Regions from separate parts of the Isoptericola sp. NPDC056605 genome, predicted to be linked through region 1. Evidence: riboswitches for the same ligand, from Rfam matches in the RefSeq annotation. Region 1 holds a riboswitch; each other region holds the start of a gene.
The links. Region 1 has a riboswitch for S-adenosylmethionine ahead of ACFQ8Y_RS16100 (aminotransferase class V-fold PLP-dependent enzyme). Riboswitches for the same ligand answer to the same signal wherever they lie in the genome.
Positions count from the first base shown of each region.

Region 1 (9,747 bases):
CTCGCGAGGGCGATCGGCGTCAGTCGGCGGGGAAGGTGTCGCATGGTCTCTCCTGGTCGATGGTGCCAGCCCCGTGCGGTGCTGACCCCCGTGAGTCGTCCGCGGCGGCGGAAAGGTTGCACGCGGACCGAGATTTCTTCGTCCGGGTCAGGACCCGGCGCCGACCCGCAGCCGGTGCACGGCCGTGAGGGCGGTCCCGTCCGGGGCGCGGGCCTCGAGCACCACCTCGGCGGCGCCGGTGCTGCTGGCGGTGAGCCGCACGCGCTCGTCGTCGGCCACGTAGGTGCCCGTGGGCAGCGTCCACACCCAGTGCTCCGCGCCCGCGACGTCGGCCGTGAGGGTGACCGGCTCGCCGACGGTCGCCGTCCCGGGCCCGGAGATGTCGACGCTCGCGCCGCCCCCGGCAGCGCGAGGCCGGTCGAGCCAGGCCGTGACGCCGGCGCCCGCGCCCAGGCCGAGGACGGCGGCGGTGACCGCGGCGACGACGGCGCCGGGGCGGCGTCGCGCGCGGTCCGGGCCGCCGGTCGTGCCCGGGCCGAGCGCCCCCTCGACGTCGGCCAGCCAGGCTGCGGCGTCGGGGTGCCGCCGGGCGGGGGCGTCGGCGAGGCTGCGGCGCAGCGCGGCGTCGAGGGAGCGCGGGAGGTCGGCGCCGTCGACGAGCCAGGACAGCAGCGCGGACATCGCCCACAGGTCGGCGCGGGTGTCGACCGTGCCGGGGCCGTCCTGCTCCGGCGGCCGGAACCCCTCGGTGCCGCCCGCGACGGTCAGCCCGGAGCTGCGGGCCAGGTCCTTGCTCATGCCGAGGTCGGCCAGGACGAGGCGCTCGTCCGGCCGGACGACGGCGGCGGGAACGCCCTCGACCGCGCCCTCCGGGCCGGTGCGCAGCAGCACGTTGCCGGGGCTGAGGTCCCGGTGCACGAGGCGTGCGGCGTGCACGGCCTCGACCGCGGCGGCGAGCCCCCGGGCGACGGCGAGCACGTCGGCGGGCGTCGCCGTCCACCCGTCCGCCCGCAGGGCCGCGACGCGGGCCGCGAGGGTGCCGCGGTCGGCGAGCTCGAGGACGAGGTAGGGCTGCTGGCGGTCGCTCTCGCCGATGTCGTGCACGGCGACGACGTGCGGGCTCGCCACCCGCCGCAGCGCCCGGCCCTCCGCGATGAACCGCTCGCGGACCTCCGGGTTGAGGCTGTGGTTCTCGGCCAGCACCTTCACCACGACGACGTCGTCCAGCCGCTCGTCCACGGCGCGGTGCACGGTGGCGAACGACCCGACGCCGATCACGTCGCCCACCCGGTACCGCCCGAGCAGCGGCTCGGGCGCGGCCGCCGCGGCCATCAGGACAGGCCCCCGAGGGCCGCGGCCACGAGCGCGCGGCCGCGCGAGACCTGTGACTTCACGGTGCCGACGCTGCGACCCAGACGGTCGGCCACCTCCGCGTAGGGCAGGCCCTCGATGTCGCGCAGCGTCACGGGCTCGCGGTAGAGCTCGGGCAGGGCGGCGAGCGCGTCGCGCACGGTGGCGCGCGTGGCGATGAGGGAGCTCATCCGTTCCGACGGCCCGACGTCGTCGTCGGGCAGGGGAGCGGTGGCGCGCTGCCGACGCAGGTGGTCGACCACCCGGTGGCGCACGATCCCGTGCACCCACGTGGTGACCCGCGACCCGCCCGCGAACGACCGGACCGACGTCGCCACGGAGACCAGCACGTCCTGGGAGACGTCGTCCACGGCGGCCTCGTCGAGCAGGGCGCCGCGCACGAAGCGCCGGACGACGCCGGACGCGTCCAGCAGCTCCACCAGCAGCTCGGTCGCGGGCGCGGAGCCCGCGGCGGCCCGCCCGCCGACGAGGTCGAGGACGTCGGCGGCGTCGTCCCCGGTCGCCGCGCGGGCGGCGAGCCCTGCGGCGTGGAGGTCGCCGCCGGCGAGGGCGCGGGCGACCAGCTCGGCCGGGGTTCCGACGGGGCTTCCGACGGGGCCTCCCGGAGGCGCGCCGGAGGCCGGAACGGTGCGATCGGGCATGCATCCAGCGTCTCACGCGACCGCATCGTGAGAAGGGGGCGGGCTCCGCTTGACCATGTGGTGCTGCGCACGCACGATGGGCGGCAGGTCAAGAGCGCCAGCGCGAAGCCCCGGCTCGCTGGCCGGCAACCCTCCTCTCGCGGCGGGGTGCCCCGGGTGACGACCTGGCCCTGCGCCGTCCGGCGCGCGGGCAAGCGCGGGGAGCCACCTCCCCGGCACGACCGAGGAGGACCACGCATGACCACGCTCACCCCCGCGCCTGCGGTGCCCGCCGTGCGCGTCGGCGCCGTGCAGGACGTCGCACCCGTGCTGCCCGTCGTCGGGAGCGACACGCTCGTGCCGCTCGTCGACGGCCGTCAGCTGCCGTACGCCAACCTCGACGTCGCGGCGTCGGCGCCCGCCCTGCAGGCCGTGGCCGACCGGGTCGCGCGCGTGCTGCCGCTGTACGCCAGCGTCCATCGCGGCGCCGGCTACCTGTCGCAGGTCTCGACGGCCCTGTACGAGACGGCCCGCCGCACGATCGGCGCGTTCGTCGGAGCCCGCGAGGACGACCTCACGATCGTCACCCGCAACACGACGGACTCGCTCAACCTGCTCGCGGGCTGCGTGCCCGCCGACCCGGCCACCGGCGAGCCCGGCCGCGTCCTCGTGCTCGACATCGAGCACCACGCCAACCTGCTGCCCTGGCAGCGCGTCACCGACGCGACCGTCGTCGCGGGCGGCCCGTCCGTGGCCGCCACCCTCGCGGAGATCGAGGAAGAGCTGGGGTCGGCCGCTGCCGCGGGCCGCCCCTACGCCCTCCTGGCGCTCACCGGCGCGTCCAACGTGACCGGCGAGGCGCTGCCCGTGGCCGACGTCGTCGCCGCCGCGCACGGCGCCGGCGCGCGCGTCGTGCTCGACGGCGCCCAGCTGGTGCCGCACCGCCGCTTCTCGCTCGCGGAGACGGGCGTCGACTACGTCGCGTTCTCGGGCCACAAGACGTACGCGCCGTTCGGGGCCGGTGCCCTGGTCGGCCGGCGCGACTGGCTCGACGCCGGCACCCCGTACCTGGCCGGCGGCGGCGCCGTGCGCCGGGTGCGCACCACCACGACCGACTGGCACGAGGGCCCCGCCCGGCACGAGGCCGGCTCGCCCAACGTCGTGGGAGCGGTGGCGCTCGCGGCCGCGTGCGACGAGCTCGCCGCCCTCGACCCGTGGGTCGCGGCCGGGCACGAGGACGCCCTGCGGCGCCGGCTCGTGGACGGGCTCGGCGAGATCGAGCGCGTCGAGGTCGTCCACGTCTGGGACGACGCCGTCGACCCGGTGGGGGTCGTGACGTTCACCGTCACCGGATACGACCCCGGCCTCGTCGCCGCGTACCTGTCCGCCGAGCACGGCATCGGCGTGCGCGACGGCCGGTTCTGCGCCCACCCGCTGCTCGGCCGCCTCGGCTTCGACGCCGGCGCCGTCCGCGCGTCGGTGGGCCTCGGCACCGCGGGCGAGGAGGTCGAGCGGCTCGTCGCCGCCGTCCGCTCGCTCGTGACCGAGGGGCCGCAGGCGCAGTACGACGTCGTGGACGGGCTGTGGGTCGTCGTCGACGACCCGCGCCCCGTGCCCGAGGGCTCCGGCCTCGAGGGGCTGCTCGCCACCGCCGCGCTGGGCGCCGACGAGGCGTTCGGCTGCCTGCCCGACGACCTCTGAGCCGTCGGCCCTGCCCCGGGCGGACATGACGACGGGGCGCCACCGTGCGGTGGCGCCCCGTCGTGTCAGCGGGTCAGCCCTTGAACGCGTCCTTGACGTCGTCGCCCGCCTGCTTGAGGTTCGCGCTGGCCTGCTGGGCCTTGCCCTCGGCCTCTTTGCTCTCGTCGTCGGTGAGCTTGCCCGTGGCTTCCTTGGCCTTGCCTTCGGCCTCTTCCGCCAGGTGCTTGGCCTTGTCTCCCAGTCCCATCGGGGCTCCTTCCGTCGGACGAACGACCTCGAGCACCGACCGTAGGCGCGTGCCCGCCGGCTCGCACGCCGACGTCTCAGGTCGTGGTCCTCCGGGTGGCGACCGGCAGGTCAGGGCGTCGGGCGGCCGAACTCCTCGATCAGCACCGGGTACTGCTCGTGACCGTGGCCCGCGGCGACGCCACGGTCGGCCACGGCCTTGAGCAGTCTCGGCAGCTCGGTGCTCACGCCCAGCACCGCGCTCTCCTCGACGAGGTGCGCCATCGCGCGCGCGTCCGTCTCGAGGGCCGAGGCCTCCGCCGGGAACCTGCCGCTGTCGACCTGCTCCGCGTAGCCGGGCAGCCAGGCGGCCACGCCCTCCGCGATCTGCCGGGCGAACGGGGCGAAGGCGGCGGCGTCCACCCCGGCCGTGCGGAGCATGGCGGTGCCGTGCAGCCACGCGTCGAGGACGCTCCACATCATCGTGAGGCCGGCCGCGTCGTAGAGGGACGCCAGCCCGGGGTCCTCGCCGAGGTGGGTGACGGTGCCGAGCGCGGCGAGGGTGGCGGCGTGCGCGTCGAAGTCCGTCCGGGGCCCGCTGTGCAGGACGACCGCGTCCGCCGTCCCGATCGCGGGCGGCACGGCCATGATCGCGCCGTCGAGGTATCGCGCGCCGCGCCGGGCGGCCCACCGGGCGGTCTCCCTGGCCTGCGAGGAGCTGCTGGACGTGAGGTTGACCAGCGTGGCGCCGGCGAGGTCGACGTCGTCGTGGCCGAGCAGCTCGCGCACGGCGGCGTCGTCGGTGAGGCAGACGATCGTCAGGCCGCCGGGACGGACCGCCGCGGCCGCCGTGGGCGCCAGGTGGGCGCCGTCCGCCACCAACGCGTCGGCCCTGGCGGGGGTGCGGTTCCACACGGTGGTGGGGTGTCCGGCCCGCAGGAACGCGCCGGCGAGCGCGCGACCCATGAGGCCGAGTCCGACGACGGAGACGGGGGCGGGGGACGACGGCTTGTGGGTTCTGGTGACCATGGCAGCATCGTCGACGTTCATACCGGTGTGAAGGTCAAGGGGGAGCGGGATGCGGATCGGTGAGCTGAGCCGCCGCACGGGCGTGCGGACGCACCAGCTGCGCTACTACGAGGCCCAGGGCCTGCTGGACGTCGCCCGACGCTCGAACGGCTACCGCGAGTTCGACGAGGGGGCCGTGCTGCGGGTGCGGCAGATCCGGCACCTGCTCGACGCGGGCCTGTCGTCCGAGGACATCGCCTACGTCCTGCCGTGCGCGGTCGGCGAGGAGCCGCAGCTGCCCGGCTGTGCCGAGCTCCTGACCGCGATGCGCTCCCGCCTGCGGCGTCTGGAGGACCAGATGGCGAGGCTCGCCCGCTCGCGCTCGGCCCTGGCCGGGTACATCGCGGCGGCGGAGCGGGTGGGTGGCGAGACCTACCCGCCGCTCGACGGCGCGACGGCGGAGAGGGTTCCCGCCTGATCACCAGGCCGGAGGGTGCCGGTCCGCCCAGCGCAGCCGGTCCTCGAGCTGGGCGGCGAGCGCGAGGAGCGTCGTCTCGCCGCCCGGCCGCCCGATCAGCTGGACGCCCATCGGCAGCCCGTCGTCGGTCCAGCGGGTCGGCAGCGTGATCGCCGGCAGCCCCGCCACGTTGAGCATCGACGTCCACGGCGTGTACTGGCACTGCTGCTCGAAGTTGCGCTCGGGGTCCTCGGGGTCGAACCAGCCGAGCGGGCGGGGCGTCATCGCGAGCGCGGGGGTGACGACGGCGTCGAACCGTGACACCTGCGCGACCAGCCTGCGCTCGAACGCCGTGAGCGCACGCAGCGCCTCGGCGAGCTCGCGGGCGGGCACCTGGCGGCCGCGGCCGATGAGCCACCGGGTGAGCGGCTCGAGCCGGTCGAGCCGTGCGGGGTCGTCCAGCGGGACCGCGGAGGCGCCCGCCATCCACAGGGTGCGGAAGGCGGGGCCGTACGTCGGGTCGGGCTCGAGGGACAGGTGGTCGACCTCGTGCCCCAGGCCGGCGAGCGTCGCCACGCCGGTGTCGAGCGCGGCGCGTGCCTCGTCCGACGTCGTGATCGCGTAGAAGTCGTCCCAGGCGGAGTCGGTCGCGACACCGATCCGGAACCGGCCCCGCACGTCCTCGCCCCCATCACCCGCCACCTCTCCGCGCCGCGCCGCGGCCAGGTACTCCCCGGCGCGGGCCGACGGCGCGCGCAGCGTGAGCGGGTGCGCCACGCGGCCGTCCGGGGTCCAGGTGAGCATGCCCTCCAGCAGCAGCGCGGTGTCCTCGGTGGTGCGGGCGAGCGGCCCGTTGACGACCAGCCCGCCCAGCGACTCCTGGCCCGACCCCGCCGGCACGAGGCCGCGGCTCGGCTTGAGCCCGACCACGCCGCACGCGGCGGCGGGGATGCGAACCGACCCGCCGCCGTCCGACCCCGGCGCGCACGGAAGCAGGCCCGCCGCGACGGCGACGGCGGCGCCGCCGCTCGACCCGCCCGCCCCGAGGCTCGGGTCCCACGGGTTGCGTGCCACCGGCCCCGCCAGCGGCTCGGTGTACGCGGGGAAGCCGAGCTCGGGGGCGGTCGTGCGGCCGAGGCTCACCATGCCGGCGGCGTCGAGGACGTCGACGATCTCGTCGCTCACCGGCGGCACGACGGCGTCGTCGCCGGCGAAGGCGCGGGAGCCGAACCGGGCGGGCACGCCGGCCCGCATCCACAGGTCCTTGTCCCCGCCGGGCAGCCCCCACAGGATCGCCCGGCCGTGCGCGCCGTCGCGCTCGAGGGCCGCCGTCCGCGCGCGCGCCGCCTCGGGGGCGACGGTGGCGAACGCCCCCAGGTCGGGGTTGGCGCGCTCGATCCGGGCGAGGAAGTGGTCGGCCACCTCGGTCGGCGTGAGCTCTCCCGCGCGCAGCAGGTCGCGCAACCGGGTGGCGGTCATCTCGTGCAGGGCGTCGTCCATGCCCCCATCCTGCGCCGAGCATGGGGTGGTGCTCGGAATGCGGCGCGAGAACGTGCGCACGGGCATGGTCGGCGAGGATGGGCCGGTGATCCACGACCTCGTCCTCGCCGGCCACGGCGTGCGCCTGGAGCCGCTCGGCCCGCAGCACGCCGAGGCGCTGCTCCCCCTGATCGACGCCGACCTCTGGTTCGGCATGACGTCGCCGGTCCCGTCAGGGGTCGCGGACCTCGAGGCGTGGATCGAGGCGGGCGTCGCGACGCCGGGCACGACGGCGTTCGCCGTCGTGGGCGACGACGGGGCGGTGCGCGGGTCCACCCGGTTCTACGAGCTGGCGCCGGGCCCGCGCCGCGTGGAGATCGGCACCACCTTCTACGGTCGCGACTGGTGGGGCGGCACGACCAACCCGGCGTGCAAGCTCCTGCTGCTGCGGCACGCGTTCGACGAGTGGGGCATGCGCCGGGTCGCGCTGCGCGCCGACTCCCGCAACACGCGCTCGTGCGCGGCCATCCGGCGCCTCGGCGCCACGCCGGAGGGCGTGCTGCGCAAGCACCGCGTCGCCGCCGACGGCACGGTGGGGGACACCGCCTACTTCTCGATCGTCGACGACGAGTGGCCCGGCGTCCGCGCCGGCCTCGAGGCCCGGCTCGCCGGTCGCTGACGTCCGCACCCCCGTGCTCGGCAGGTCGGCGGGCGCGGGCGGTGGGAGTCTGGACGGGTGACCACCGAGGACGCTCCCGCCGTCGACCCGGCCCCCGGCTCCGACGCCCACGACGACCGGGCGTTCTTCGGCCACCCCCGCGGCCTCGCGACGCTCTTCAGCCTGGAGGTCTGGGAGCGGTTCTCGTTCCTGGGGATGCAGGCGATCCTCGTCCTCTACTTCACCGCCTCGGTCGCCGACGACGGCCTCGCGATGGAGCCCGGCAACGCGGCGTCCATCGCCGCCGGCTACGGCACGATGGTCTACCTCGTGTCCGTGGGCGGCGGCTGGATCGCCGACCGCGTCCTCGGCTCCTACCGCGCGGTGCTGTGGGGCGGCATCCTCATCGCCGCCGGCCACTACACGATGGCGGTACCGGCGGAGATCTCCACGTGGATCGGGCTCGTGCTCATCAGCCTCGGCACCGGGCTGCTCAAGCCCAACGTGTCGACGCTCGTGGGCAAGCTCTACTCCACCGACGACGACCGCCGCGACGCCGGGTTCGCGCTGTACTACATGGGCATCAACGTGGGCGCGTTCGTCGGTCCGCTGGTCACCGGCTGGCTGGGCGCCGAGGTCGGCTGGCACTGGGGCTTCTCCGCCGCCGCGATCGGCATGACGGCGGGGCTGATCCAGTACGTCGTGGGGCGCCGGCGGATCCCGGGATACGGCCGGCCGGCCGAGGCGCCCCTGCCGCCCGACGCCGCGCGCCGGACCCGCCTGCTCCTGCTCGGCGCGGCGGCGGCCGTGGTCGTCGTCCTCGTGGTGCTCGCCCTGGTCGGGCGGCTCAGCATCGCCGGGGTCGTGGACGCCCTCACCGTGATCGCGATGGTGGCGCCGATCGTCTACTTCACGGTGATGTTCCGCAGCCCGCGCGTGACGACCGAGGAGCGCGGCCGCCTGCGCCCGTTCCTCGTGCTGTGGATCGCGTCGGTGGCGTTCAACTTCGTGCTGTTCCAGGCGTACTCGGTGCTGATCCTGCTGGCCGAGGACCACGTGCAGCGGACCATCTTCGGCTGGGACGTGCCGTCGGCCTGGTTCAGCTCCTACCTGGGTGCCGCCGAGGTGCTCGTCGCCCCGCTCGTCGCGGCCCTGTGGACGTGGCTGGGGCCGCGCCAGCCGCACGCGTCCAAGAAGGTCGCCTTCGGTGCCCTGCTCGGCGGCCTGTCCTACCTCGTCCTCGTGCCGGCCGTGAGCGGGCAGTCCGGCGACTGGCGGATCGCCGTCTGGTGGCTGCTGGTCTCCCTGACGCTGCTCGGCCTGGGTGACGTCCTGCTGCAGACCACCGGCCTGTCGGCCACCACGAAGCTCGCCCCGCTCGCGTTCTCCAGCCAGTCGATGGCGGTGTGGTTCCTGTCGATCGCGCTGGCCAACGGCATCCAGGCGCAGACCGTCCGCTTCTACGGCGAGGTGCCAGACGGCGTCTACTTCGCCGTCAACGGCGCCGTGCCCGTGATCGTCGCCGTCGTCGTGCTCGCCCTGTCGCCGTGGATGAAGCGCACCATGCACCCCGTCCACTGAGGCACCCGTCCACTGATCGTCCGAGCGCCGGAGGACCCATGCGCCACGTGACCGACCTGCCCTACGAGACCCTCGTCGAGGACCTGTGGATCCCCCTGGCCGACGGCACGCGCCTCGCGGCCCGCGTCTGGAGGCCCGTCGACCCGACGCCTGTCCCGGCGATCCTCGAGTACCTGCCCTACCGGCTGTCCGACTGGACGGCCCCGCGCGACGCCCAGCGCCACCCCTACTACGCGGGGCACGGGTACGCGTCGGTGCGGGTGGACATCCGGGGCAGCGGCAACTCCGACGGGTTCCAGGACGACGAGTACTCGCCCACCGAGCTCGCGGACGGGGTGGCCGTCGTGGAGTGGCTGGCGGCGCAGGGCTGGTGCGACGGGTCGGTCGGCATGTTCGGCATCTCGTGGGGCGGCTTCAACTCGCTCCAGATCGCGGCGCTCGCGCCCGAGCCGTTGAAGGCGATCGTCACGGTCTGCTCCACCGACGACCGCTACGACAACGACGTGCACTACACGGGCGGCTCCGTGCTGGCCGTCGACATGCACGCGTGGGCGGCCACGATGCTCGCGTTCTGCTCGCGCCCGCCGGACCCGGTGTACGTGGGGGAGGGCTGGCGCGAGCAGTGGCTCGACCGGCTGGAGCGCACC
Region 1 is NZ_JBHTVT010000016.1:64,570-74,316, reverse strand. It holds gene ACFQ8Y_RS16115 (hypothetical protein) at 1-44, opposite strand, end outside; gene ACFQ8Y_RS16110 (protein kinase) at 148-1,332, opposite strand; gene ACFQ8Y_RS16105 (RNA polymerase sigma factor) at 1,332-2,012, opposite strand; SAM riboswitch class IV at 2,099-2,215, shown strand; gene ACFQ8Y_RS16100 (aminotransferase class V-fold PLP-dependent enzyme) at 2,250-3,692, shown strand; gene ACFQ8Y_RS16095 (CsbD family protein) at 3,766-3,939, opposite strand; gene ACFQ8Y_RS16090 (NAD(P)-dependent oxidoreductase) at 4,050-4,946, opposite strand; gene ACFQ8Y_RS16085 (MerR family transcriptional regulator) at 4,996-5,403, shown strand; gene ACFQ8Y_RS16080 (amidase) at 5,404-6,882, opposite strand; gene ACFQ8Y_RS16075 (GNAT family N-acetyltransferase) at 6,968-7,540, shown strand; gene ACFQ8Y_RS16070 (peptide MFS transporter) at 7,598-9,100, shown strand; gene ACFQ8Y_RS16065 (CocE/NonD family hydrolase) at 9,139-9,747, shown strand, end outside.

Region 2 (9,747 bases), on a different contig from region 1:
CGAGGTCGACGGCGTCGCGCACCGCCTGCGCCCCGGTGCGGCCCTCGGGCACGAGCGCGAGGTCGAGGACGGACAGGGGCACCCTGCTGGTCGGGGTCGCGGCGGGGTCGGTCATGGTGGTCTCCAGGTCGCGGGTGGTGCGGCGTCGTGCGGGTCGAGCGGTGTCGAGCGGTGTCGTGCGGTGTCGTGCGGGTCGTGCGTGGTGCGCGCGGACGGTCAGCGCGACGGCAGGCCGAGGGCCGTGAGGGCCTCGCGCAGGCGCTCGCGGCCCTTGAGCGAGCCGCCGCCGCGCAGCCGGTCGACGACCCGCCGCGACCACGACCCGTCGAGCCGCTCGTCGCGGTAGAACGCGTCGATGCGCGGCGCGTAGTCGGCGACGTGCGCGACTCGCCCTTCGTCGTAGGTCTCGCGGTGCAGGACGGCGTCCTGGGGCAGGCGCGGCTTGACGCGCGGGGCATGGTCGGGGTCGGGGTGCCCGACGGCCAGCCCGACGACGGCGACCGCCCCGGGCGGCAGGCCGAGCTCGGCGGCGAGGTCCTCGGGGTGGTTCCGGACCGCGCCGACGTACACGGTGCCGAGGCCGAGCGACTCGGCGGCCACCACCGCGTTCTGCGCGGCGAGCGCGGCGTCGAGGAAGGCGACGACCGTCGTCTCGAGGTAGCCCGCGGCCTCGAGCTCGACGCCGTCCTGCGCGCCCAGCTCCCGGGCGCGGGCCACGTCGGCCACCCACACGAGCAGCAGCGGCGCGTCGCGCACGTGCTCCTGGTGCCCGGCGAGCGCGGCCACCCTCGCGAGGCGGTCGCGGTCGGTGACCGCGACGACGCTCCACAGCTGCAGGTTCGACGACGACGGCGCGGACTGCGCCGCCGCGACGACGGTGGGCAGCACCCACGGCTCCAGCGGCCCCGGCAGGAACGCCCGGACGGAGCGATGACCCAGCTGGACGTCGAGGGCCGCCGGGCCGCCGGCCGGCGCACCGGGGCGCGCTGCGCCGTGCGACGTGGCGAGCGCCCTCGTGAGGGCCGAGGCGACGCCGGGCGCGGCGTCGTCCGCGTCCTCGGGTCGCACACCGTAGCGGGCGGCGACCCGCGCGCGGGCCTGCAGCTCCCGCAGGTCCGCGGCCACCCGCGGCGTCGCGGGACGGGCGGGGCGGGGCCTGCCCGGGGGTCGCGGGACCGCGACGGCGGACGGCGTGGTGTTCTCGGTCACGGGCACTCCTCGATTCGGGGACGGGTCAGGGGACGGGTCGGGCGTGCGGACGGCCGGTGCCGTCACTCCGTCTTGGGCAGGCCCGGCGGGTTGGTCTCGGGCTTCTCGACGGCCTCGGTCTCCAGGCCCCAGCGCTCGAGCACCTGGGAGTAGGTGCCGTCGTCGAAGGCCTGCTGCAGGGCCGCGGTGACGGCGGGCGCGAGGTCGTTGCCCTTCTTGGTGGCGACGGCGATCTGCGCGGTGTCGGGCCAGCCGCCGTTGAGCGTGCCGACGACGGCGAGCTCGTCGGGCGAGATCTTGGCCTGGTACGCGAGGGACGCGTTGGGGCCGACGTAGACGTCGAGGCGGCCGGACTTCAGGGCGAGCAGGACGTCGGAGAGCTGCTCGTAGTACTCCGGCTGCCCGCCGGCGATGGGCTCGAGACCCTCGGCCACGTTCTGGTCGTTCCACTCGAGCAGGATCTTCTCCTGGTTGGTGCCCGAGCCGACGCCCACCCGCAGGCCCGCGACGTCCTTCCGCTCGGTGATCTCGGAGACGTCGGAGCCGGCCTTGGTCAGCCAGCCCAGCTCGTCGTTGCGGTAGGAGGAGAAGTCGATCGTCTCCTTGCGCTCCTCGGTCACGGTGACGTTGGAGATGACGGCGTCGACGTCGCCCGACTGCAGCGCCAGGGGCCAGTCGGCCCAGGCCTTGACCTCGAGGCGGAGGTCCTTGCCGAGGCCGTCGGCGACGAGCTGCGCGATGTCGGTCTCGTTGCCGATCGGGGTCTTGTCGTCGTCGGCGAAGAAGCCGAGCGGCGGTGCCGCGCCGGCGCTGACGGCGACGACGAAGTCGTCCTTGTCCGCGAACGCGTCGGGCAGCAGGCCGACGGCCTCGGCCGACTCGGTGGACCTGATGCGGTCCTGGTCGGGGCTGGTGCTGACCTCGAGCCCGGCGGCGGCCGCGCCCTCGGAGCTGGTGCCGGCGGGCGCCTCGACGCCGTCGTCGGTGCCGGCGGCCTCGGGCGCGGAGGTGCTCACGCCGGCGCACGCCGTGAGGGCCAGCAGGGGGACGGTGGCGAGCAGGGCGAGCGCGCGGGCTCGACGGGTCGGTGCGGTCATGGGTGTCTCCTGGGACGGGTGGGCGGCCGGGGCCGCGGGTGAGGTGGTGCCGGAAGGGCGCGGGGACGCCGGGGAGGTCAGAGGACCTTGTCGAGGAACGCGCGCGTGCGGCCGTGACGCGGGCGGGAGAGCAGCTGGTCGGGCGGCCCCTGCTCGACGACGACGCCGCCGTCCATGAAGACGACGTTGTCGGCGACCTCGCGGGCGAAGCCGATCTCGTGGGTGACGACGACGAGGGTGGTGCCGGTGCTCGCCACGTCCTTGATGACCTCGAGCACCTCGCCGACCAGCTCGGGGTCGAGGGCGGACGTGGGTTCGTCGAAGAGGAGCACGCGGGGCCGCAGCGCGAGGGCGCGGGCGATCGCGACGCGCTGCTGCTGTCCGCCGGACAGCTGGCGGGGCCGCGCGTCCGCCTTGTCGGCGAGCCCGACGCGGGCGAGGAGCTCGCGCGCCTCGGCCTCCACCTCGGCACGGGGGCGGCGCTGCGCCGACAGCGGCGCCTCGACGACGTTCTCCAGCACGGTGAGGTGCGGGAACAGGTTGAAGCTCTGGAAGACGAACCCGATACGGGTGCGCTGCCCGAGGATCTCCCGCTCCTTGAGCTCCTGCAGCACCTCGCCCCGGCGGCCACCGCGTCGCGCGTGCCGACGGCGGTAGCCGACGAGGTCGCCGTCCACCGTGACGAAGCCGGCGTCGACCTTCTCGAGGTGGTTGATCGCGCGCAGCAGCGTGGACTTGCCCGAGCCCGACGGCCCGAGGACGACGGTCACGGTGCCCGGCTCGAAGGTGAGGTCCACGTCCCGGAGCACCTCGAGGGTGCCGAAGCTCTTGTGGAGGCCGTGCACCTCGACGCGTCCCGCGGCATTGTCCGGCGCCGTCGTGGGCGTCGTCGTGCGGGTCGTGGTGCGGGTCGTGGTGCGGGTCGTGGTGGCGGTCATGCGGGGCCTCCCGAGGTGCGGGCGGTGCGGGTGAGGACGCCGACCCGCGCGCGGGCCGCGAACGCCGGCGGCACGTGCGGGGGCACCGGACGACCGGTCAGACGGGCCGCGGTCACGGCGGACGACCAGCGCAGCCGCTGCAGCGGGGTGGGCGGCAGGGTGCGCACGGCGCCCTTCGCGTAGTGCCGCTCCACGTAGTACTGGACGATCGTGATCAGCGTGGTGAGGACCAGGTACCAGATCGCCGCGACGATGAGCAGCGGCACGACCTTGCCGTTGCGGCCGTAGATGACGGACGCGATGTAGAACAGCTCGCCGTACGCCAGGACGTAGACGATCGAGGTGCCCTTGAGCAGCCCGATCACCTCGTTCACCGCCGTCGGGACGATCGAGCGCATCGCCTGCGGCAGCACGATGCGGGTCACCTGGCGGCGGCGCGGGATGCCGAGCGAGGCGGCGGCCTCCTGCTGCCCCTGGTCGACGCTGAGGATGCCGGCGCGCACGATCTCGGCGGAGTACGCGGCCTGCGAGAGCCCCAGGCCCAGGATGGCGGCGCCGAACTTGTCGATGACGCCGAGGGTGTCGAACCAGAGGAACTCCGGGCCGAAGGGGACGCCGAGGCTCAGGTGCGGGTACAGGTAGGCGAGGTTGTACCAGAGCAGCAGCTGCAGCAGCAGCGGCACGGACCGGAACACCCACGTGTACGCCCACGAGACCCCGACGAGCAGGGGCGAGCGCGACAGGCGCATGAGCGCCAGCACCGTGCCCAGCGCGAACCCGACCACCGACGCCGCGGCCGTGAGCCGGATGGTCGCCCAGGCGCCGGACAGGATCGAGGGCCAGGTGAGGTACTGCGCGACGACGTCCCACTCCCACCGGTCGTTGGTGAGCAGCGAGCTGACGACCATCGCGAGCAGCACGGCCACGCCGGCGGTCGCGACCCACCGGCCGGGGTGACGGGCGGGGACGATGCGCAGGTGCGAGTACGGGGAGTCCCCGGCGTCCGGCGCGGGCGACGGGAGCGCCGGGGCGGGTGCGCCCGCGGTCCTGACGGCGGTCATCGCGGCGCCCTCTCCCCCGCGGTGACGGCGAACGGTACGTGGTTCCCCGGCGGCGGGGCAGGGCACGTGCCGTGGTCGCTGAAGGCGTACGGGAGGTTGACGGCGTCGTTCAGGTCGAGCCGTGCCACGCCCGCGCCGCCCGGGGTCAGGGACCCGGAGAGCTCGGGGCGCGCCACCCGCCAGGGCGCGACGCCGGGGGCCTCGTCGCTGAACAGCAGCGTCGGCGCGCCGCCCGGCCCTCCGGTGAGCACGAGGGTGACGGTCCGGTCGCCACGGGTCAGGTCCAGCTCGCCGACCGCCTGCAGCCGGTGCACCAGGCCGGGGCGGGCGGCACCGACCACCAGGTCGCGCGGAGTCTCGTAGAGCCGGACGGGCGCCTCCACCTGCCACGACGGGTCGTGGTCGAAGGCCGGCACCCCGGCGAAGTCGAGGCGGGTGCGGGCGTGCGGGTCGCGCAGCCGGATCGCGAGGCGGCCGGTGCGCCGCACCAGCTCGATCGCCACCGCGGCCGTCTCGCCCGCCGCGACCCCGTCGGCGTCCTGCCGGGCGCCGTCGGCACCGCCTGCACCGTCGACGGGCTCGCGCCCGGCGGGCAGGAACGTGCCCAGGACGACGCTGCCGCCCTCGGGGACGTCGCCGTCGTACGCGCCGTCCGCGACCTCGGGGCCCTGCACCCGGGGGCCGTCCGCCTCCCCCGGACGCAGGTGCGCGCCGGCGTCGTCCGCCAGCCACAGCCCGGGCACGCCGGGCAGCGGCTCCGGTCGCGACGGGAGCCAGTGGTAGCCGGCCAGGCTCAGCCAGCCGTGGGGCGCGGCGAGGTCTCGCTCGCGGTCGGCCCGCCGGCGCGCGCGTCGCTCCGCGGCGGGGTCGGCGGCGGGGTCGGCGGCAGGGTCGGAGAGGCGGACGCGCGGTGCGTCGGTGACGGTCATCGGGGACCTCCGGTCACGAGAGGACGAGCAGCGTCGCGGTGGGCTCCGACGACGCGGGCGGCGGGGGCGACGCGGCGCGCGTCGGGTCGGGCGGTCACGCGCGCACCAGCCGGGGGTCGGCGGCGCGGCCCGCGCGGGCCCGCGGCCGGGAGTGCGCGGGAGCGGGGGCGGCGACGGCCGTGGCTGCCGGGTCGACGTCGGGCAGCCCGAGCGTCGCGCGGAGCGTGCGCGGCGCCGGGGACGCCACCGCCCGCACGCCGTCGCGCACGAGCCGCGGGAGCACGCCGTCGACGAGGGCGTCCAGGTCGGGGCCGAGCGACGAGGGCCGCAGCAGGAACCCGTCGGACGCGCCGGCGTCCCGCCAGTCGACGATGGTCTCGGCGAGGTCGTCGGGGGTCCCCGCCACCACCAGCAGCCCGCCGGAGATCTCCGGGCCCTCCAGGGCCTCGACCAGCTCGAGCCGCGCCTGCGCGCTGGCCCGGTCCTCGGCCAGCACGACGTAGGCCTCGGTGAGCACGCGCAGCGTGTCGGGGTCGCGGCCGGCGGCCTCGGCCGCGTCGCGCAGCCGGGTGCGCAGGTGGATGGCGCGCGCCGGCGCGGTGGCGGCCACGCGGGCGACGTCCGCCGTCCGGGCGGCGAGGTCGATCGCGGCCTCGCTCCGGACGGAGACGACGACGGGCGGCCGGCCCTGCCGCGTCCCGCCCCCTCGGTGGGCGTCGGCGGCCTGGCCCTCGGCCGGACGGTGCCGGCGCACCGCGAACCGGATGCCGTCGTGGTCCACGCGGAAGCGTCCTTCGTCGTCCACGGCGACGGCGCCGGCGGCGTCACCCGCGGCCCCGGTCGCGAGCCCGTCCCAGTGCCGCACGACCTGCGCGGCGACGCCGCGGGCCTGCGCCGCCCAGGCGTCGTCCTGCACGACGGCGCCGGCGGGGAGGCCGACCTGCCACCCGGCCCGGCCGGAGCTCGCCTGGTCGACGCGGGCGACGGCCTGGGCGACGTGCGCCGGGTCCACGTGCGCGGTGTCGACGGCGGCGACCAGCCCGGTGCGCCTCGTGTGCGGCGCCACCCGCGCGGCGGCGACGGCGGCGTCGAGCCGCCCGGTCACCTGCCGCCGCCCCGGGTGCAGCAGGAAGCCCTCGTCGAGGGTGACGAGGTCGAGGCCACCGTCGTCGGCGGTGCGCACGAGCTGGACGAAGCGCTCGCCGTCGAACGACCGGGGCTGCACGATGCCGCGCGCCCGGTGGACGCCGGGGCGGGCGCCGGCCGCCGTGAGGTCCACACCGACGACGAGGGGGGACGGGGTGGTGCCGGGCGTGGTGGGCAGCGCGGGCGTGGTGGTCGGGGAGTACGGCACGTCGGCTCCGATCGGGGCGCGGCGGGCGGGCGCGCTCGGGCGCGGGTCGTGGACCCGCGGGTGCGCACCGCCGCCGGGAGGGCAGGGGAGGAAGGCCCGCCAGGAGCGGCGGGCGAGGGCCGTCTGCGGCCGGGCCCGGCAGGAGCCGGGCCGTCGAGGAGGGCGTCCGCCGCGAGGCGGCGGACGCTCAGGCCGCGATCAGCGGCGTCGACACCACGCCGGGGTGGACATCGGCACGGACATCGACATGGCCGTCGGCATGGACATCGGCGAGGCGGACGGCACGTGCCGGGTCCGGGACGACAGGGGGCGCGTGCTGATCGCGTCGCGGTGCATGCTCGTCCTCTCCTGCTCCCCGCCGGGGCGGGGTTCGCGTGTTGCCGTACCGTCGGCGACGGCCGGCCTGGTCCTCACCCGGGGCACCCACCCGCGCTGGGGGTTGCCGTCCGACCAGCCGGGGCTTCGCGTCGGAGCTCGTGACCACCCGGGACGGCCGGACGCGCCGCCTCACGGCGCCGCGGTCGTCCGACCCGGTGCGCAGGAACGTAGGTGCCCGACAGGGGGGTGTCAACGGTTCCCCCCGCACGTCTCGGATACTGAACCGATCCGACCGGATTTATCGGATACTCGGTCACGCAGGAATCCCGTCTACCGTGGGACGCGTGAGCCAGGACGCGAGGCACGACCCAGGGCAGCACGCCGCACACGACGCGGAGCACCGCTCCCCCGACGCCGCCGAGATCAGGGCGCTCGTCGACGACCTGCGACGCCTGGTGCTGACGTACAAGTTCGGGATCGACGAGGTCATGACCAAGATCTCGATCCTGCGCGACGAGTTCCGGCACATGCAGAACTACAACCCCGTCGAGCACGTGGGCTCGCGCCTCAAGTCGCTCGAGTCGATCGTCGCCAAGTGCCGCCGCAAGGGCATCCCGCTGACTCCCGAGGGCGTGCGCGAGCAGATGTTCGACGTCGCCGGCGTGCGCGTCACGTGCAGCTTCGTCTCGGACCTCTACAAGGTGCGGGACATGCTCACGAACCAGGCCGACCTCACCGTCCTGGAGGAGCGGGACTACATCGCGCACCCCAAGGCGAACGGGTACAAGTCGCTGCACCTCATCGTGCAGGTGCCGGTCTACCTCTCCGACCGCGTGGAGCACGTGATCGTCGAGATCCAGCTGCGCACCATCGCCATGGACTTCTGGGCCAGCCTGGAGCACAAGATCTACTACAAGTACGAGCGGGACGTGCCGCGCCACCTCACCGACTCCCTCAAGCTCGCCGCGGACGTCGCCGCGTCGCTCGACAGCTCGATGGAACGTATCCACGAGGAGGTCAAGGCGATCGCCGGCGCCGACGAGCCGGTCGAGCGCCGCGACTCCCTGCTCAGCCCCGAGGAGATCTTCCACAACTTCTGGGGCGCGGCTCGGGCGGAGCGGCTGACGCTGCGCACCACCCGCGACGACTGACCCGACGACTGGCCCGACGACTGCCCCGCGGCGGTCAGCCGGGCCCGGCCGTGCTCGCGCGCACCACGAGCTGCGGCTCGCACGTCACGAGCCGGTGCCGGTGGGCCTCGGCGCCCGTCACCAGCTCCTCCAGCAGGAGCTTCACCGCCTCCCGACCGACGGCCTCCCCCGGCTGCCGGACGGTCGACAGCGGGACGGCGGAGTCCCACGCGGCGCGGTTGTCGTCGTAGCCGATGATCGCGACGTCGTCAGGCACCCGCAGCGAGGACGACAGCAGCAGCGACTGCAGCACGCCCACGGCGAGCAGGTCCGCCGCGGCGACGACGGCGTCCGGGCGCTCGCGCGGGTCGCGCAGCACGAGGTCGTCGCCCACCCGCCGGCCGTCCTCGACCTGGACGTTCCCCGTCTGCTCCACCTCGAGCACCACGCCCGGGTGCTCGGCGACGGCGCGCTCGACCCCCAGCAGACGGTCCCGGACCGGCACGAGCTCGGTCGTGCCGGCGAACAGCAGCCGCCGGCGCCCCTGCTCGACGAGGTGCGTCGCGGCCAGGTACCCGCCCAGCTCGTTGTCCGGCACCACCGAGCAGACGTCCGAGTGGTCGCCCGGCGCGTCGACGACGACGAGCGGGACGCCCGGGGCCGAGCGGTGCAGGTCCTGCGTCGAGCCGTGGTTCGCCGCGACAAGGATGCCGGCCACGCGGTCCTCGACGAACAGGTCGACGTACGTGCGCTGCTTCTCCTCCGACATGTCGGAGTTCGCCAGCAGCAGGTTCAGGCCCGCCCGGCCGGCCTCCTCCTCGGCGCCCCGCGCGATGTCCAGGAAGTAGGAGTTCGCGAGGTCGATGATCACGAAGCCGAGCGTCGAGCTCCGCCCGGCCGCCAGCGAGCGCGCGACGCCGTTGCGGACGAACCCGAGCTCCTGGATCGCCGCCTCGACCCGGGCGCGGGTCGCGGGCGTGACGCGCACCGTGCCGTTGAGGACGTTCGACACCGTGCCCATCGACACACCGGCGGCGCGCGCCACGTCCGAGATGCTCGGGGACGAACGTCTCACCGGGGTCGTCGCTCCTCGGGCCGGCGGGTGGGGACGAGACGAGGTTACCCGCGCTCACACCGCGAGCTCGTCGACGGGCGGCACGAGGACGTCGCTCATGTCGCCCTCGCGCCACTCGGCCAGCAGGCGGTGGAACGCGACGGGGCCGGGGCTGTACGACGTCGGGGTCGCGCGCCGCGTGCCCTCGCCGTTGTAGTAGCCGGGGGTGCACTCGGCGAGGAAGGCCGAGTTGTCGACCGCGACGTCGAGGATCGTGTCGCACCACGTCTGCTCGGCCTCCGCCGTCGGCTCGACGTACCGCGCGCCGGTCTTGGCCGCGCGGGCGAGGACGGCGGCGAGATGCTCGGCCTGCTCGGTGAGGATGTGCACGAAGTTCACCGAGTTCGCGTTCTGCATCGCCCCGAGGTGGAACAGGTTCGGGAAGCCGTGGGAGAAGAAGCCGTGCAGGGTGCGCGGCCCGCGGCCCCAGGCCTCGAGCAGCGTGGTCCCGCCGCGCCCGTGCACCGGCATCGTGCCCGAGACGACGCCGGAGACGCCGACCTCGAACCCGGTCGCGAAGATCACGCGGTCGACCTCGTACTCCGCGTCCCCCACGACGACGGACGTCTCGGTCATGCGCGTGATGCCGCCGTGGTC
Region 2 is NZ_JBHTVT010000004.1:113,539-123,285, forward strand. It holds gene ACFQ8Y_RS06065 (LLM class flavin-dependent oxidoreductase) at 1-115, opposite strand, end outside; gene ACFQ8Y_RS06070 (nitroreductase family protein) at 217-1,209, opposite strand; gene ACFQ8Y_RS06075 (ABC transporter substrate-binding protein) at 1,272-2,306, opposite strand; gene ACFQ8Y_RS06080 (amino acid ABC transporter ATP-binding protein) at 2,384-3,244, opposite strand; gene ACFQ8Y_RS06085 (amino acid ABC transporter permease) at 3,241-4,305, opposite strand; gene ACFQ8Y_RS06090 (DUF1684 domain-containing protein) at 4,302-5,234, opposite strand; gene ACFQ8Y_RS06095 (LLM class flavin-dependent oxidoreductase) at 5,329-6,588, opposite strand; SAM riboswitch class IV at 6,957-7,070, opposite strand; gene ACFQ8Y_RS06100 (GTP pyrophosphokinase family protein) at 7,329-8,057, shown strand; gene ACFQ8Y_RS06105 (LacI family DNA-binding transcriptional regulator) at 8,092-9,111, opposite strand; gene ACFQ8Y_RS06110 (flavin-containing monooxygenase) at 9,166-9,747, opposite strand, start outside.
Region 2: linked by a shared signal. The riboswitch ahead of ACFQ8Y_RS06095 (LLM class flavin-dependent oxidoreductase) and the one ahead of ACFQ8Y_RS16100 (aminotransferase class V-fold PLP-dependent enzyme) in region 1 are both predicted to bind S-adenosylmethionine.

Region 3 (9,747 bases), on a different contig from region 1:
GACTCGCACTGCATCGACCCGCAGCAGGTCGGCAACAACGACGCGATCGCGGCCGCCCGGCAGACCGTCGCCTCCCTGACCGCCCAGGACCCGGAGTCGGGCGAGATCCTGCCCTGGCTCGCCGAGAGCTGGGAGGTGAACGACGACGCCTCCAGCTACACGTTCCACCTGCGCGACGACGCCACCTTCGCCGACGGCACCCCGATCGACGCCGAGGCCGTCAAGACCAACTTCGACGCTATCGTCGACCTCGGCGCCGTGGCGTCGCTCGGGTCGCAGTACCTGGTCGGCTACGCGGGCACCACCGTGGTGGACGAGCACACCGTGACCGTCGACTTCGACGAGCCCAGCGCGCAGTTCCTCCAGGCCACGTCGACGTTCTCCCTCGGCCTGCTGTCGCCCGGCTCGGCGAAGCTCTCGGCCGAGGACCGGTGCGCCGGCAAGTACGTGGGCTCCGGGCCGTTCGCCGTGCAGACCTACGCCCAGGACCAGGAGATCGTCCTGGAGAAGGTCAAGGACTACGCCTGGGGCTCGGAGGCGAACGCGCACACCGGCGAGGCCTACCTCGACACCGTGACCTTCAAGGTCATCCCCGAGGCCGGCGTGCGCACCGGCTCCCTGCAGTCCGGCCAGATCGACGCCACCGCCGCGCTGAACGCCGTCGACCTGCCGCAGTTCGACGGCAACGGGTTCTGGCTGCAGTACCGCGCCAACCCGGGCGTCGTGTTCAACCTCTTCCCGAACGAGTCCAGCCCGCTGGCCGCCGACGAGGCCGTGCGCACCGCGCTCGTCAAGGGGATCGACCGCCAGCAGATCGTCGACACGGTGCTGACGCCGCAGGACCAGCCGGCCACGGGCGTGCTCTCCCACTCGACGCCGCTGTTCGAGGGCGCCGACGACCTGCTCGCCTACGACCCCGAGGGCGCGAAGAAGATCCTCGACGACGCCGGCTGGGTCGAGGGCGCCGACGGCATCCGGGAGAAGGACGGGCAGACGCTCACCACGACCGTGACGTTCTGGCAGGTGCCCGAGCCGCTCGAGCTCGTGCAGCAGCAGCTGCGCCAGATCGGCGTCGACCTGCAGCTCAAGCACGTGACCGTCGCCGAGAAGGAGGCGGCGAACGAGGCCGGCGACTTCGACTTCGACTACTACAACCTCACCCGGTCCGACGCCGACGTGCTGCGCACGATCTTCTCGGCGAACGCGCGCAACATCAACCAGCGCGACGCGGAGGAGGTCGACCAGCTCCTGGACGACTCCGCCGCGGCCACCGACCCCGAGGAGCGGAAGAAGCTCGTGGCCGAGGCGTCCAGGCTCCTCATCGAGCGCGGGCACGCCATCCCCGTCTACGAGCTGTCCACCACGATCGCCGCGAGCGACCGCGTCCAGGGCCTGACGTTCGAGGCGTCCTCGCGCCTGGACTTCTACGACGCCTGGGTCACCGACGGCGCGGGTGAGGAGTGACCGGATGACCCGCTACGTGCTGCGGCGCGCCGGGCAGGGGGTGTTCGTCCTCTGGGCGGCCTTCACCGTCGCGTTCTTCGTCCTCTACCTGCTGCCCAGCGACCCGGCCGCCCTGGTCGCGTCCGGTGGCGGCGAGGTGAACCAGGTCGACCCGGCCCAGCTGGCCGCGCTGCGGGCCGAGTACGGGCTCGACCGCCCGGTCCTCGTGCAGTACGGCGCCGCCCTGCTCGCCGCGCTGACCGGCGACTTCGGCACCTCCTACGTGAGCGGCGCACCCGCGACCACGCTCGTCGCGCAGGCCCTGCCCGAGACGCTCAAGCTCACCGGCACGGCGCTGGTGGTCGCCGTCGTCGGGGGCACCGCGGTCGCCGTGGCCAGCGTCTTCCCGCGGGCCCGGTTCCTGCGCCAGGCGCTGTCCGCGCTGCCGCCGCTCGGGGTCGCGCTGCCCACGTTCTTCGTGGGCCTGGTGCTGCTGCAGTGGTTCTCGTTCCGGGTGCCGGTGTTCCCGGCGATCGGCAACGACGGCGCGATCAGCCTCGTGCTGCCCACGATCACGCTCGCCGTCCCGGCCGGGGCCCAGCTCGCCCAGATCCTGTCCCGCTCCCTGCGGGGCACGCTCGGCGAGCCCTACGTCGAGACGGCGTGGGCCAAGGGCGCGAGCCGCACCCGGGTGCACCTCGCGCACGCCCTGCGCAACGCCGCCATCCCGGCGTTCACCGTGCTCGGCGTCATGGTGGGCGGCCTGCTCGGGGGCGCCGTGGTCACCGAGACGGTGTTCTCCCGCGTCGGGCTCGGCCGGCTCACCGTGCAGTCGGTCAACCAGCAGGACGTGCCCGTGGTCCTGGCGATCGTCGTGCTGTCGGCGCTCGTCTTCGTCGTCGTCACCCTCGTGGTCGACCTCGTCTACCCCCTGCTCGACCCCAGGATCCAGGTGCGGGCCCCGCGCCGGGCCCGCACGAGGCGACCCACGGCGGTGACCGCATGACGCTCCAGACCCTCTCCCGGCCCGCGGCCCGGGCCGCCGCTCCCGTCCCGGCGACCGCCGCCGGCGCGGCGCGCGACGGTCGCCCCCGGGCCGCCGTCCGCGCCGTCCGCCACGTGCTGCGACGGCCGGGGCTGCTGGTCGCCGTGGCCGTGCTGCTGCTCGTCGCCGCCTGGGCGGTCGTGCCGCAGGCGTTCACCGCCCAGGACCCGCTGGGCGGCGTCCCCGCCGACCGGCTGCAGGCGCCGTCGGGCGCGCACTGGTTCGGCACCGACCACCTGGGGCGCGACGTGTACGCCCGGGTGGTGCACGGCGCGTCGCTCACGCTGCGCACGACGGCGCTCGCGGTGGTCGTCGGCCTCGTCCTCGGTTCCCTGCTGGGCCTGCTCGCGGGCTTCCTGCGCGGCTGGGTGGACGACGTGATCGGCCGGCTGGTCGACATGCTCCTCGCGATCCCGAGCATCCTGCTTTCCCTGGCGATCATCACCGCGCTCGGCTTCGGGCCGGTCAAGGTGGCGATCGCGGTGGGCATCGGCTCGGTGGCGACCTTCGCCCGCGTCATGCGGGCCGAGGTGCTGCGCGTGTCGACCTCCGTGTACGTCGAGGCGGCCCGGGCGTCCGGGCTACGTTGGCCCGCCGTGCTCGGGCGCCACGTGCTGCCGAACTCCTCCGGCCCCGTGCTGGCGCTCGTCGCCCTCGACTTCGGCACCGCCGTGCTGGCCGTGTCCGCGCTGAGCTTCCTCGGCTACGGCACGCCGCCACCAGCGCCCGAGTGGGGCGCGCTCGTCTCCGGCGGGCGCGACTACCTCGCCACCGCGTGGTGGCTCACCACCCTGCCCGGGCTCGTCATCGTGGCCGTCGTGCTCGCCGCCAACCGTGTGTCGCGGGCCCTGGAGAAGTCGGGAGAGGACCAGTGACCGGAGCAGCACGCCCGCCGGCGGCGGAGGCGCCCGCGCCCCAGACCCCGGTGCTCGAGATCAGCGGCCTCGAGGTGGCCTACCGGGCCGCCGACGGCGGCACCCGCCCCGCCGTGCGGGGCGTGGACCTGCGGGTCGGGGCGGGAGAGGTGGTGGCCCTGGTCGGCGAGTCCGGCTCGGGCAAGAGCACGACGGCGCACGCCGCCCTGCACCTGCTTCCCCGCGGCGGCGAGGTCACGGCCGGCCGCATCCGGCTCGACGGCCGGGACCTGTCCGACCTCACGGCGAAGGAGTGGCAGGACGTGCGCGGCCGCCACGTGGGCCTGGTGCCGCAGGACCCGACCGTCTCCCTCAACCCGGTGGTCCGGGTGGGGGACCAGGTCGCCGAGGTGCTCGTCATCCACGGGTTGGCGCGCCGCGCGGACGCCAAGGTCCGCGCCGTCGAGCTGCTGCGCCAGGCCGGCGTGGACGACCCCGCGGCGCGGGCGCGCCAGTACCCGCACCAGCTCTCGGGCGGCCTGCGTCAACGGGTGCTCATCGCGATCGCCATCGCGGCCGGGCCCCGCCTGATCGTCGCGGACGAGCCGACCAGCGCCCTCGACGTCACCGTGCAGCGCCGCATCCTGGACCACCTCGACTCGCTCGTGCGCGAGACGGGCACCGCGGTGCTGCTCATCACCCACGACCTGGGGGTGGCCGCCGACCGCGCCGACCGCATCGTGGTCCTCGAGCAGGGACTGGTGGTCGAGGAGGGCCCCGCCGCCCGCCTGCTGGCCGACCCGCAGCACCCGTACACGCGCGCGCTCCTGGCGGCCGCGCCGAGCCTGGCGAGCTCGCGCCTCGTCGTCGTCGGCGGCGACCGCGGCTCCGCCCCCGACGCCGAGCGGCGCGCGGAGCCGGCGCCGTCCTCCGCGGAGGGCACGGCGTCGCCGGTGCTCGCGCTCGACGGCGTCCGCAAGGAGTTCCCACTGCCGCGCGGGGCGGAGCGCCGCACCCTCGTCGCGGTCGACGACGTGAGCCTCGCGGTGGGGCGGGGGCGCACCTACGCCCTGGTCGGGGAGTCCGGCTCGGGCAAGAGCACGACGGCGCGCCTGGCGCTGCGTCTCGAGCAGCCCACGGCCGGGAGCGTCGTCTTCCGCGGCGAGGACATCACGGACGCGCGCGGACGGGAGCTGCGCGCGCTGCGACGGGGCTTCCAGGTGGTGTACCAGAGCCCGTACGCGTCGCTCGACCCCCGGTTCACGGTGGAGCAGATCGTGGCCGAGCCGCTGCGCGCCTACGGCGTCGGCGATCGCGCGGAGCGCGCCGACCGGGCGCGGGCCCTGATCGAGGACGTCGCGCTGCCGGCCGACGTGCTGCGGCGCGGCCCCCGGGAGCTGTCCGGCGGGCAGCGCCAGCGCGTCGCCATCGCGCGGGCGCTGGCCCTGCAGCCGGAGCTCGTCGTGCTGGACGAGCCCGTGTCCGCGCTCGACGTCTCGGTGCAGGCGCAGATCCTCGAGCTGCTGGTGCGGCTCCAGGCCGAGCACGGGCTCGCGTACCTGTTCATCTCGCACGACCTCGCGGTCGTGCGGCAGGTGGCCGACCAGGTCGGCGTGATGAGCCGCGGCCGGCTCGTGGAGCAGGGTGCGGCGGACCAGATCCTGCTGGACCCGCAGGAGGAGTACACGCGCGAGCTCGTCGCGGCCATCCCCGGCCGCCGGGCCGTGCAGAGGCTGGAGACGGTATGACGACCACGACGACCTCCACGACGACCTCCACGACGACCTCCACGACGACCTCCACGACGACGGCGGCGCCCACGAGCGGCGGGCGGCGGCTCACGACCGAGGAGGTGCTCGCGGGCCAGACGGTCGAGCTGTTGCGGGCGCTCATCCGCAACGCGTGCGTCAACGACGGCACGGTGGGCTCGGGCCAGGAGGTCCGCAACGCGGAGACCATCGCGGACTTCCTCGACGGCGCCGGGCTGGAGCTCGAGCGGGTGGAGCCGCAGCCCGGGCGCACGTCGCTGGTCACGCGCGTGCACGGCACCGACCCGACGGCGCCGAGCCTCGGCCTGGTCGGGCACACCGACGTCGTCCCCGTCGAGCCGGACGGCTGGAGCCGCGACCCGTTCGGGGCCGAGCTCGTCGACGGCTGGGTCTGGGGCCGGGGCGCGATCGACATGCTCGGGCTCACGGCGGCCTACGCCGTCGTGACGCGGGCGCTCGCGACCTCCGGCCGCCCGCCGCGCGGCGACCTGCTGCTCGCCGCCGTCGCGGACGAGGAGCACGGCAGCGTGTGGGGGGTCGACTGGCTCACCACCCATCGGTGGGACCTGGTGCGGGCCGACCACGTGCTCACCGAGTCCGGCGGCGTGCCCGTGGGGCCGCTCGGGGCGCGGACGCTGGCCGTGGGGGAGAAGGGCGGCGCCGGCCGGCTGCTGCGCGTGCACGGCCGGCCCGGGCACGGCTCCGGCCCGTGGGGCAGCCGGAACGCCATCGTCATCGCCGCCGAGGTGGTGCGGCGCATCGCCGCCGCCCGCGGCCCCGTCGTCGTCGGCGACCTCTGGCGCCGGTACGTGGACGCGCTGGCGCCGGAGCCCGACCTGCGCGCCGCCCTGCTCGACCCGGAGCGGCTCGACGACGCGCTCCCGCGGCTCGGCGCCCTCGGCGCGGTCGCGCACGCCACGACGCACACGACGCTCGCCCCGACCGTCATCGGCGCCGGGTCCAAGCCGAACGTCATCCCGGGCCTGGCCGAGATCACGCTCGACATCCGCGTCCTGCCGGGCACCCGGCCCGGCGACGTCGAGGCGCTGCTCACCGAGACCCTCGGGGACCTGGCGGAGCACGTCGAGATCGTGGGCGACCGGTTCGGCGAGTCCTCCCTGTCGCCCACGGACAACGACCTGTACCGCGTCATCGAGCGGACGGTGTCGGCCCGCACCGGGGGCGCCCCCGTGGTGCCGACCCTCGGCACGGGCGGCACCGACGGGCGGTTCTACCGGCGCCGCGGCGTCCCGGCCTACGGCTTCGGGCTGCTCAGCGCCGACTGGGACCCCGGCACCTGGCGCGGGCTCTTCCACGGCAACGACGAGCGGGTCGACGTCGCCTCCCTCGAGCTCACCACCGCCGCGCTGCACGACGTCGTCACGACGTTCCTGCGCTGAGGGCGGGCATGGGAACGGCCACCGCCAGGGTCCCCGGCCCCGCGACTCCCGGGGACGGCCCGCCGGGACCGGCGCGATGGGTCGCCACCGGATGGGACGACCCCCGCGTGGCCGCCCTCCGGGACGCCATGGACGCGGACCTCGCGCCCCGCTACGCCGCCCTGCGCGCCGAGCGGGCCCGCCTGTTCGCGGCGCGCGCGCCCGGCGGCCTCCAGGTCGTGCCGACGGCCGAGGAGGTCCTCGTGACCTGGTTGGCCCTCGTCGGCGACGAGCCTGTCGCGACGGCGTCGCTGCGCCGGCTCGGCACGCCGGACGCGGCGACCGACGCGGTGACGTACGAGGTCAAGCGGCTCTTCGTGCTCCCCGCCCACCGGCGGCGCGGCCTGGCGGCCGCGGCGTTGACGGCGGTGGAGGGCTCGGCGCGGGAGCGGGGGATCGGCGAGCTGCGGCTGCAGACCGGTGTGCTGCAACCGGAGGCGGTCGCGCTCTACGAGCGCGAGGGGTGGCGGCGGATCCCGCCGTACCCGCCCTACCCGCCCGAGTCGAGCGTCTGCTTCGTCAGGTCGCTGCGGTAGCCGGGACAGCACGTGCGGGTCCGGCATACGAGACCGCGCCGGACCGGGGTTGACGGCCGCGCCCTCGTCGGCTTCCCTGCGCCCCAGGTGACGAGCGCCAGTGCCAAGGCCCGGCTGGCTGGCCGGCAACCCTTCGACGTGACGGGGTGCCCCGGGAGCGACCTGACCGCTGCGCGACCGCGCGGGGGTAAGCACGGTTCTCCAGGAGACGACGTTGACGACCCTGACCGAGACGCACCCCACCGACCCGACCCGGCCCCACGGGTTCACGACGACACAGGTCCACGCCGGGGGTTCCGAGGGCGACGGCCCTGGGAGCGCGAGCCCTCGAGCGACCCCGATCCATCTCACGGCGGGGTTCCGGTTCGCCGGCTACGAGGACGCCGAGGCGCACTTCGGCGCCGGCGAGGGATACGCGTACACGCGCCACGGCAACCCGACCACGGAGTCCGTCGAGCGCCGGATCGCCCGCCTGGAGGGCGGTGCCGAGGCGCTGTTCCTCGCCTCGGGCCAGGCGGCGATCACGACGACGCTCCTCGGCCTCGTCGGCGCGGGCCAGCGCGTGCTCGCCTCGCCCAGCCTCTACGAGGGCACGCGGGGGCTGCTCCTGGAGAACCTGCCCCGCCTCGGGATCGAGACCGACTTCGTCGCGGACCCGGCGGACGTCGGCGCGTGGGAGCGGGCGATCACCCCGGACACCCGGGTCGTGTTCCTGGAGTCGATCCCCAACGCGCGCGGCGACGTGCACGACCTCGCCGCGATCGCGCGGGTCGCGCACGCCCGCGGTCTCGCGTTCGTCGTCGACAACACGCTGGCCACCCCGTACCTGCTGCGACCGATCGAGCACGGCGCCGACGTCGTGGTGCACTCCGCGAGCAAGTTCCTCGCCGGGCACGGGTCGGTGCTGGGCGGGGTGGTGGTCGACGCCGGGACGTTCGACGCCGAGGCGTCGGGCCGGCTGTACCCGCACCTGGTCGCCCCGTCGCGGCTCGGCGGGGCGAGCCTCGTCGAGCGGCACGGCGGCCGGGCCCGGATCGCCTACCTCCGCGAGAGCGTCGCGCCGCGGTTCGGGCCGACCCCGTCGCCGATCAACGCGTTCCTCGTGGGGCAGGGCGTCGAGACGCTCTCGTTGCGCGTGGCACGGCAGAGCACGAACGCGCTGGCCGTCGCGCGGTTCCTCGAGGGGCGGCCGGAGGTCGACCACGTGGACTACCCGGGCCTCGGTTCGAGCCCGTCGGACGGGCTCGCGCGCCGCTACCTGCCCGACGGGCAGGGCGCCGTCCTGCAGGTGACGCTCCACGGCGGCGCGTCGGCGGCGCGCCGGTTCGTCGAGGGCCTGGGGATCGTCACGCACATGACGCACGTGGGCGACGTGCGCTCCCTCGTGCTGCACCCGGCGAGCACCAGCCACGTGCTGCGCACCCCGGCCGAGCAGGCCGCGCAGGGCGTCCACCCGGGCACGCTGCGCCTGTCCGTCGGCATCGAGGACCTGCCCGACCTCCTGGACGACCTCGAGCGCGGCCTCAAGGCGGTGGCGGCATGACCCGGCTGCAGCACCTCGGCTGGTTCCTCGCGCGCGGCTTCGGCCCGCACGGCTGGGGCCACGACTCCCTCGGGTGGGGCTACGACTGGACCCGGCCGGACCTCTACCAGGAGTCCGCGCGGGCGCTGGACCAGGCCGGGCTCGACCTGCTGATCATCGAGGACGCGCCGTCCCTCGGCGGGCCCGAGACGCTCGACCTGCGGGTGCGCGCTGCGTTCGGCGGGCCCAAGCACGACCCGCTCCTGCTGGCCCCGTACCTGTTCGCCGCGACGCGGCACCTCGGCGTCGTGCCGACCGTGAACCCGGCCGCCGTCCTGCCGTACACCGCCGCGCGGCAGCTCGCGTCGCTCCAGCACCTGTCCGGCGGACGGCTCGGGATCAACGTCGTGACGGACGTCGGCAGCGCGCGGCACTTCTCCGACGCGCCACCGCTGTCCCACGACGCCGCGTACGACCGGGCCGAGGAGTGGCTGGCGGGGGTGCGCGACCTGTGGCGCAGCTGGGACGACGGCGCGCTCGTCGCGGACCCGGTGACCGGCCGGTACGCCGACGGGTCGCGGCTGCGGCCGGTGCGTCACCGCGGCGAGCACTACGCGTTCGACGGGCCGCTGAACGCGATCCCGTTCCCGGACGGGGACGAGCCCGCGATCGTCTCGCCCGGCGGGTCGGCCCGGGGCCTCGGGTTCGCCGGGGCCAACAGCGACGTGCAGCTCGCGCTGGCCCCGCTGACCCAGGAGGGCGTGCGCGCCTACCGGGCGAAGGTGCACGCCGCGGCCCGCGACGCGGGGCGGGCGCCCGAGGACGTCAAGGTGCTCTTCGCGATCAAGCCCGTGCTGGTGTCCAGCCCCGAGGAGGCGGACCGGGTGGTCGCTGCGTCGGCGCGCCCGGACGAGGCGACCCTGCTCCGGGTCGCCGAGCAGCAGTCGAGCGACCTGGAGACGGACCTCACCGCCCTCGACCTGGACGCGCCGCTGCCGCCGGGGACGTTCGGCGAGCACGTGTCGCACGGGTCGGTGCGGCGGCTCGTGGGGGACCACGACGTCGCGACGACGCCGCTGCGCGCCCTGCTCACCGCGTTCGCGCGGGCCGGGCGGATCGCCGACCGCAGCGGGTGGGTC
Region 3 is NZ_JBHTVT010000004.1:96,118-105,864, reverse strand. It holds gene ACFQ8Y_RS06025 (ABC transporter substrate-binding protein) at 1-1,464, shown strand, start outside; gene ACFQ8Y_RS06020 (ABC transporter permease) at 1,469-2,449, shown strand; gene ACFQ8Y_RS06015 (ABC transporter permease) at 2,446-3,363, shown strand; gene ACFQ8Y_RS06010 (dipeptide ABC transporter ATP-binding protein) at 3,360-5,090, shown strand; gene ACFQ8Y_RS06005 (M20/M25/M40 family metallo-hydrolase) at 5,087-6,511, shown strand; gene ACFQ8Y_RS06000 (GNAT family N-acetyltransferase) at 6,619-7,086, shown strand; SAM riboswitch class IV at 7,173-7,286, shown strand; gene ACFQ8Y_RS05995 (O-acetylhomoserine aminocarboxypropyltransferase/cysteine synthase family protein) at 7,301-8,629, shown strand; gene ACFQ8Y_RS05990 (LLM class flavin-dependent oxidoreductase) at 8,626-9,747, shown strand, end outside.
Region 3: linked by a shared signal. The riboswitch ahead of ACFQ8Y_RS05995 (O-acetylhomoserine aminocarboxypropyltransferase/cysteine synthase family protein) and the one ahead of ACFQ8Y_RS16100 (aminotransferase class V-fold PLP-dependent enzyme) in region 1 are both predicted to bind S-adenosylmethionine.